DNA from 2 places in the Brachybacterium sp. J144 genome. Region 1 is predicted to be linked to the other one. Evidence: riboswitches for the same ligand, from Rfam matches in the RefSeq annotation. Region 1 holds a riboswitch; the other holds the start of a gene.
What was found. A riboswitch is a leader RNA that binds a small molecule or an ion and turns the genes downstream of it on or off. The one in region 1 is predicted to bind FMN.
Positions count from the first base shown of each region.

Region 1 (4,192 bases):
CGCTGCGGCGGAGCGCCCCGACGCGGGACCCGGTCAGGCGCCGTCGGCCGGGTCGACGGCCTCCCCGCGCTCCCGGATCAGCTCGCGCAGCCGGTGCGCGGCGGCCACGGCGCGCGGTCCGTCGTAGCGCTGCAGCGCCTGGAGCGGATGGGTGGTGCCGTCCCACAGGTTCACGTGCGCCCAGGGGTCCCCCATCGGGAAGCTGACGTCGAGGATCTCCGGCCAGCTCAGCTCGCGCCGCGAGAAGACGTTCTGGATCACGAGGCTGTGCGGCCCCGCGATCAGGCGCACGCGAGCCTCGAGGTGGCAGAAGGCGAGGGCGGCCACGCCCAGCGCCACGAGCCCGGCCCGACCGGCCGGCTCGAAGGATTGCAGGAGGATCGCCCCCGCGATCATCCCGACGAGCACGATGCCGCCGGAGAGATAGGCGGCGACCCGCACCGCCCGCGGACGCATCACGATCGGAGGGTCGTGCAGGGCGTCCGCTCCCCCGGTCGAGGGGTCCGCTCCCCCGGTCGGCGTCATCGCGCCGCCTCGGCTCGGCGGAGGCCCCGTCGTCCCGGCATGCCCGGTCTCAGATCCGGCAGGCCTGGATCGCGGTGACCAGGATGGCGCGGGCGCCGGCGTCGTAGAGCTCGTCCATCATGCGGTGTGCGGACCGGCTGTCGACCATGGCGCGCACGGCCGACCATTCTCCGCCGTGCAGCGGCGAGACCGTCGGCGACTGCAGGCCGGGGGTGATCTCGACGGCGCGCTCGAGCAGCGAGGTCGGCACGTCGTAGTCGAGCATCACGTACTCGCGGGCGACGAGCACGCCCCGAAGACGTCGCTCGAGCACCTCGAGGGAGCGGGCGGCCTCGTCCTCCAGCTCCATGCCGGGGCGCGAGAAGAGGACGGCCTCGCTGGTCATGATCGGTTCGCCGAACGGCTCCAGCCCCGCTTGGCGCAGGGTCGTGCCGGTCTCCACCACGTCGGCGATCACGTCGGCGACGCCGAGGCGGATCGAGGACTCGACCGCACCGTCCAGGTGGACCACCCGGGCGGTCACGCCGCGCTCGGCGAGGTGGTCCTCGACGAGGTTCTCGTAGCTGGTGGCGATGCGGGCGCCGGCCAGCTCGGGCACGTCCAGCTCGGCGCCGATCGGGGCCGCGAAGCGGAAGGTCGACCGGGCGAAGCCGAGGGCGAGGATCTCGGCGGCCGGGGTGCGGGAATCGAGCAGCATGTCCTGCCCGGTGATGCCCACGTCGACCGTGCCGGAGCCGACGTACACGGCGATGTCTCGCGGTCGCAGGTAGAAGAACTCGACGTTGTTCTCGCGGTCGACGACCACGAGCTCCTTGGACATGCCGCGGCGGCGGTAGCCCGCCTCCTGCAGCAGCTCGGCGGCGGGCTCGGAGAGGGCGCCCTTGTTGGGGACGGCGATGCGGAGCATGGATCCTCCTGGCCGCGGGGCGGCCGACGGGTCGGGGTGGGGCGGGGCGCGCTGGGCGCGCTCGGCGGGTCGAGTCGAGCGCTGCGGGCGCTCAGAGGTGGCGGTACACGTCCTGCAGGGAGATGCCCTTGGCCACCATCATCACCTGCAGGTGGTAGAGCAGCTGGCTGATCTCGAGGGCGGCGTCCTCGTCGGTCTCGTGCTCGCAGGCCATCCAGACCTCGGCCGCCTCCTCGACGATCTTCTTGCCGATCTGATGGACGCCCGCGTCGAGCTCGCGGACGGTGCCGGAGCCCTCCGGTCGGGTGCGGGCCTTCTCGAGGAGCTCCGCGTACAGGCCCTCGAAGTCCTTCGGGGCGCCGTCGGCGGTCTGCATGTCGGAATCGTTCACCCGGTCAGGGTACGCGTCCGGGGAGGATGCGCCGACGGGCGGCCCGTCCAGCGGACCGCCCGTCGGGAGAGGGACGGAGGACTGTTCAGTCCCGGTGCACCGTGGGATCGAGATGCGCGGTCTCCACGGAGACCGCCCCGCCCTCCCCGGCGACCCGTCGGCTGCGCACACGCCACCAGACGACGAAGCCGATGGCCGTGAAGCAGCCGTAGAAGATGTACATGAAGGCGCTCGCCCAGTACCCGGCGCTGATCAGGAGCGGCACGCCGACCACGTCGACGGCGACCCAGATCAGCCAGAACTCGACCCAGCCCTTGGCCATGCCGTAGGTCGCGAGGAGCGATCCCATGAAGATCCAGGCGTCCGCCCACACCGGCTCGTAGGAGCCGAGCGCGCGGAAGAGCGGGGTGAGCAGGGCGGTGCCGCCCACCATCGCGACGACCAGCAGGGCGCGCGTGCCCCACGAGGCCCATTCGGGCTCGACGGCGGTGCCGCCCTCGTTGCGGGCCTGCCGCCAGCGGACCCAGCCGTAGATGCTGGTGGCGATGAACATGATCTGGCGGCCGGCCTGCCCGAGGAGGTTCACGTGGTCGGCCTCGCCGAAGAGCGAGCCGAGGAACACGGTGAGCAGCAGCAGGTTGCCGACGATGCCCACGGGCCAGGCCCAGACCTTACGTCGCATGCCGCCGAGCGCGCTGAGCAGTCCGAAGACGTTGCCGAGCACCTCGCGCCAGAGGAGGAACTGACCGTTCCCGAATTCGAGTCGGGCGTGGAAGAGCCACTGCAGAAGATCCATGAGGGTCCTTTCTCCCGTCGGATGCAGTGGCTCCGGGGGAAAAAGGGATCCAGCAGGCCTCGGCGAGCACCGCGGGGGTGCGTCCGAGGACCTGCAGGACGTGCGCCTCTCATCCAGGCTGTACTGTCGGTGCCGGAATTCCACCGGCTCCACCGCAGGGATGCGGGTCGCGGACTGTCACCGCCGGCTCGGACTTTCACCGACCCCGGAGCACGTCACTTCGTGTGACCGGCACAGGATACCCCCGCAGCGCGCGGCACGGCACGCCCTGTGACCGGAGGATCCTCCGCGGCCGTCCGCTCAGTGGGCGCGGTGGGCCGAGGCCAGCTCCCGCAGCGCCGAGATCTCGTCGGCCGCGTTCTGCGCGCGGTAGATCGCGGAGCCGGCGACGAAGACGTTCGCCCCGGCCGCGGCGCAGCGCTCGATCGTCTCCCGGGAGACGCCCCCGTCGACCTGGATCGAGACCTCGAGGTTCGCGGCGCTGATCGCCCGGCGGGCGCGGCGGATCTTGGGGAGCATGGTCTCGAGGAAGGACTGACCGCCGAAACCGGGCTCCACGGTCATGATCAGCAGCATGTCGAACTCGCCGATCACGTCGAGCAGCGGCTCGACCGGGGTGGCCGGCCGCAGGGCCACGCCCACCTGGGCGTTCTTGCGCCGCAGCTCGCGCGCCAGGCGGATCGGGGCGGCGGCCGCCTCGAGGTGGAAGGTGACCGAGGAGGCGCCGGCCTCGGCGAAGACGGGCGCTTCCCGGTCGGCGTCCTCGATCATCAGGTGCGCGTCCACCGGGATCGCCGACCGCCGCACGATCTGCTCGACCATGCTCGCGCCGAAGGTCAGGTTGGGCACGAAGTGGTTGTCCATGACGTCCACGTGCACGCTGTCGGCGGTGCCGATCTTCTCCAGCTCGGCGCCGAGGGCGAGGAAGTCGGCGTTGAGGATGCTGGGGTGGATGTACTGGCCATCGGTTGAGTAGGCAGCGTTCATCGGGACTCGGATCCTTCCACGGAGGGGTCGGCGGGGGTGCGCAGCAGCGCGATGTACATGGCGTCGGTCCCGTGCACGTGCGGCCACAGCTGGACCGAGGGGCCGTCGCCGAGCTCGATCTCGTCCCGGCGGCCGGGCAGCACGCCGGCGCGCACGGCTGGCCGGGCGTCGAGCTGCTCGACCTCCGGCCGCTCCTTGAGCACATCGGCGACGACGAGGCGGGTCTCGGCGAGGTGCGGGGAACAGGTCACGTAGGCGACGACGCCGCCGGGGGCCGCGGCGTCGAGCGCGGAGCGGAGCAGGTCCCGCTGCACCCTCCCCAGGGTGGCGATGTCGGAGGGGCTGCGGCGCCAGCGTGCCTCGGGCCTGCGACGCAACGCTCCGAGCCCTGAGCAGGGGACGTCCGCGAGGATGCGGGAGAAGCGACCCGGCAGCTCCGCGCCGATGGTGGTGCCGTCCGCGGTGCGGGTCTCGATCTCGCAGCCGGCGTCCCGCAGGCTCGCGACGGCGCGGTCGACGAGCTCGGTGCGGTGGGGCTGCAGCTCGACGGCGAGGAGGTCCGCGTCGTGGTCGACGGTCAGCCCGC
Region 1 is NZ_JAZDCG010000026.1:56,452-60,643, reverse strand. It holds gene V1260_RS10010 (PH domain-containing protein) at 34-525, opposite strand; gene hisG (ATP phosphoribosyltransferase) at 575-1,432, opposite strand; gene V1260_RS10000 (phosphoribosyl-ATP diphosphatase) at 1,524-1,808, opposite strand; gene pnuC (nicotinamide riboside transporter PnuC) at 1,909-2,619, opposite strand; FMN riboswitch at 2,717-2,836, opposite strand; gene rpe (ribulose-phosphate 3-epimerase) at 2,920-3,606, opposite strand; gene V1260_RS09985 (RsmB/NOP family class I SAM-dependent RNA methyltransferase) at 3,603-4,192, opposite strand, start outside.

Region 2 (4,192 bases), on a different contig from region 1:
CCTCGCGACCCTGTCCAGCCACCGGGTCCCGCACGATGCCGCGCTCGTCCACCGCGGCTCGGCGACCGCGATCATCCGCGCGAGCCTCCTTCGCGCCGGGCGGCCCCTCCAGGTCGACCTCGAGATCACTCCGGGCCGCTCCAATCGAGCCCGGGTCCAGGGGCAGAACGTCTCCCGTCTCCGCGACCTCCTCGGCGAGGTCCGAGCCGTGCTCTTCGCCCCCGAGGACCTCGGCCTGGTCAAGGGGGATCCCGAGGGGCGACGCCGCTTCCTCGACGAGCTCCTCTTCGAGATCGCCCCGCGCTTCGCCGGCGTGAAGGCGGACTACGACCGCGTGCTCAAGCAGCGCTCGAACCTCCTCAAGCAGATGCGCTCGATGCGCCGCGGCGGCAGCGGGCGCAGCGTCGGCGGGCTCGACCCGGCGGAGTCCGCGGCGAGCACCCTCGAGGTCTGGGACCAGCAGCTCGCCCGCTTCGGCGCCGAGCTGCTGCGCGCGCGACTGCACCTGGTCAACCGGCTGCGTCCGCATCTCGGCTACTCCTACCTGCGGGTCGCGACCGACGAGGGCGCCGAGCAGTCGCTCGACCTGCCGCCCGGGCAGCGCGGCGAGGTGACGTCCCCCGCCGACGTCGCCTACCGGTCGGCCGTCCTGGACCATCTCGGCACCGCGCCCGGGGAGCTGCCCGGCACCCGGGAGATCCACGACGCCCTGCTGGCGCTGCTCGCCGAGCGCCACGAGGAGGAGATCGACCGCGGGGTGACCCTCGCCGGCCCCCATCGCGACGACCTCGAGATCCGCCTGCACGACTTCCCCGCCAAGGGCTATGCGAGCCATGGCGAGTCCTGGTCGCTGGCCCTCGCCCTGCGGCTCGCCAGCTACGACCTGCTGCGTCTCGAGGAGGGCGACCTCGGCGACGGGGAGCCGATCCTCATCCTCGACGACGTCTTCAGCGAGCTCGACGTGCACCGGCGCGAGCGCCTGGGCCGCATCGTCACCGGCGCCTCGCAGGTGCTGATCACGACCGCCAACGACAGCGACATCCCGGACTCCCTCACCGGCGAGATCCACCTGGTCGACGTCACCCTCGGCGCGGCCGTCCCGCGGACGAGCGGCTCCTGGTGAGCACCCGATGACCGAGCGCCCGGCCGCCTCGCGCCGTCCCCGGCTCGCGAATCCGTACGACCTCTCCACCTGGAGTGGGGCGCCCCGGCCGGAGCCGACGGACGAGGATCCCGTCCGGGAGGACCGCTCCCGTGAGGTCCCTGTCCGTGAGGTCCCCGCCCGGCCGGATCGCCCTCGGGCGGATCGCGGACCCGCGGCCGACGAGGACCCCGTCGACCCGCCTGCGCCCCCCGTGCCGTCGGACCCCTTCGAGCTGGCCCGCCGCACCGTGAACCGCTCCCGCGCCGCCGCCCGCGACCGCGGCCTCTACCCGATCTCGGCGAAGACACAGGCCCGTGACGTGCGCGATCGCTCCACGAGGGCGCCCGGCTACTCCGGCGCCCGGCCCGATCCCCGCGACCCGCAGGGCATCGAGTCGGTGCTGCGCAAGGTCCTCGGGAACCTGGGCTGGACCGCGGGGATGAACACCGGGCGTGTGCTCGAGGAGTGGGACGAGATCGTCGGCGAGCGGATCAGCACCCACTGCCGCCCCGTCTCCTTCGAGGACGGGGTGCTCGTGGTGAGCGCCTCCTCCTCCGCCTGGGCCTCCCAGCTGCGCCTGCTTACCCCGCAGCTGATCACCACGATCGAGGAGCACGTCGGCTCGCACGTGGTCTCCGAGCTGCGGGTCACCGGCCCGGCCGCCTCCCAGCGCACCTGGAAGAAGGGCCGCCGCACCGTGACCTGGAGGGGACCGCGCGACACCTACGGGTGACCCGCTCTCGCCGCCGTTCGTCCCCGGTCATGCCCGCGAGGCGCCCTGGTCCGGACTGCTACCGTGGTCGGTGACGAGCTGAGAAGCTCGCGTGCACTGGGGTCGGTGAAATTCCGAGCCGGCGGTGACAGTCCGCGACCCGATGGCCTCTGGCCCTCGGTTGACCAGGTGGAACTCCTGGACCGACGGTGAGAGTCCGGATGGGAAGCGCACGCGATGTCGCCCTGTGGCGACCGCTCGGCGTCCCCTCGCGGGACGCCGCGGTCCCCGTGCAGGGCGACGTCCCGACGCCCCTTCGTCCGGTCCGTGAGCGACCGACCGGAGGAGCGCACATGATCACCCCCGCCGAGGAGCGAGCGCTCGAGCGCGCCCTCGACCTCGCCCCCGGCCCGCCGGGGAGCGATCCCGTCCCGGCCGGACCGAACCCCCGCGTGGGCTGCGTGATCCTCTCCGCCGACGGCGAGGTGCTGGCCGAAGGATGGCATCGCGGGGCGGGCAGCGCCCACGCCGAGGTCGACGCGCTGTCCCGGCTCAGCGGCCCTGCCCCCGGCGGGACCGCCGTCGTGACCCTCGAGCCCTGCGCCCACCGCGGACGCACCGGACCCTGCACCGAGGCCCTGCTCGCAGCCCGGATCCGGCGCGTCGTCATCGCCCGCCGGGACCCGAACCCCCTCGCCGCGGGCGGACTCGAGCGTCTGCGCTCTGCCGGGATCGAGGTCGAGCTGCTCCCCGTCGGGCCGCTCCACGACCGCGCCCGGGAGCTCCTGCGCGGCTGGGAGCACGGGCTGATCCACTCCCGCCCCCTCGTCACCGGGAAACTCGCCCTCACCCTCGACGGCCGCATCGCGGCGGCCGACGGGACGAGCCGCTGGATCACCGGGGAGGCCGCGCGCGCCGAGGTCCACGAGCTGCGGGAGCGCTGCGACGCGGTGCTCGTCGGCACCGGCACCGCCCGCGCGGATCGCCCCCGGCTCACCGCGCGCACGGCCGACGGCGCCCCCATTCGGCGCCAGCCGCTGCGCGCCGTCATGGGGCGGACGGCCCGCGTCGAGCTGCTCGCCCCCGACCCGGCGGCGGGCCCGGCCCTCGCGCTGCCCACCCGTGATCCCGCCGCAGCGCTCGCCGAGCTCTTCGCCCGCGGCGTCCGCCAGGTGCTCGTCGAGGGCGGCGCGACCCTCGCCGCGGCCTTCTTGGCGGAGGGGCTGGTCGACGAGCTGATCGTCCACCTCGCCCCCACCCTCCTCGGCGCCGGCACCCCCGCCGTCGCGGACCTCGGCATCACCACCCTCGCCGACCGGCTCGACCTCGACCTGGTCGAGGCCCGCCCCCTGACCTCGGCGGACGGTCGCACCGACCTCCGCCTCCTGCTGCGCCCCCGCGCGGCGTGACCCCCGAAAGGACCGTCATGTTCACCGGAATCATCGAGGAGCTCGGCACGATCGAATCCCTCGAGCACCCCCAGGAAGTCCCCGCGGATCCGTCGGCCCCAGGCCGCCCCGCGCGTCTGCGGATCCGCTCGCCCCGTGTGCTCGAGGGGGTCCGCCTCGGCGACTCGATCGCCGTCGACGGCTGCTGCCTGACCGTCACCTCCCACGACGGGACCACCTGGACCGCCGACGTCATCGCGACCACCCTCGCCGCGACGACCCTCGGCTCCCGCGCACCCGGCGACCGGGTCAACCTCGAGCGCTGCGTGCGGGCCGACGGGCGGCTCGACGGACACATCGTCCAGGGACACGTCGACGGCGTCGGCCGGATCACCGGTCGCACCGAGGCGGGCGGCACGACCCTCCTGTGCCTCGAGCTCCCGGACGGCCTCGAGCGGTACGTCGTGGACCGCGGCTCCCTCGCCGTCGACGGGGTGAGCCTGACCGTCGCGGGGATCACCGGCGCGGAGGTCAGCATCGGCCTGATCCCCGAGACCCTCGACCGCACCACCCTCGGCCGGCGGACCGTGGGCGACGTGGTCAATCTCGAGGTGGACGTGCTGGCGAAGTACGTCGAGCGGCTCGCCGGCGGGCTGCTGCCGACGGGGGCGGACCGATGAGCGGCCTGCGTCTGGACCCCGTCGGCCGTGCCGTGGAGGAGATCGCGGCCGGTCGACCGGTGGTCGTGGTCGACGATGCCGATCGCGAGAACGAGGGCGACCTGATCCTCGCCGCCGAGTGCGCCACCCCCGAGCTGATCGCCTTCGCGGTGCGCCACTCGAGCGGGCTGCTCTGCGCGCCGATGGAGGCCGCACGGGCCGACTGGCTCGAGCTGCCGCTCATGGTCGAGCACAGCACCGACCCCCTGCGCACCGCGTACACCGTGAG
Region 2 is NZ_JAZDCG010000014.1:7,606-11,797, reverse strand. It holds gene recF (DNA replication/repair protein RecF) at 1-1,123, shown strand, start outside; gene V1260_RS06190 (DUF721 domain-containing protein) at 1,131-1,877, shown strand; FMN riboswitch at 1,965-2,094, shown strand; gene ribD (bifunctional diaminohydroxyphosphoribosylaminopyrimidine deaminase/5-amino-6-(5-phosphoribosylamino)uracil reductase RibD) at 2,210-3,265, shown strand; gene V1260_RS06180 (riboflavin synthase) at 3,283-3,924, shown strand; gene ribB (3,4-dihydroxy-2-butanone-4-phosphate synthase) at 3,921-4,192, shown strand, end outside.
Region 2: it holds a riboswitch for FMN, as region 1 does, so the genes downstream of both, ribD (bifunctional diaminohydroxyphosphoribosylaminopyrimidine deaminase/5-amino-6-(5-phosphoribosylamino)uracil reductase RibD) here and pnuC (nicotinamide riboside transporter PnuC) in region 1, are expected to answer to the same signal.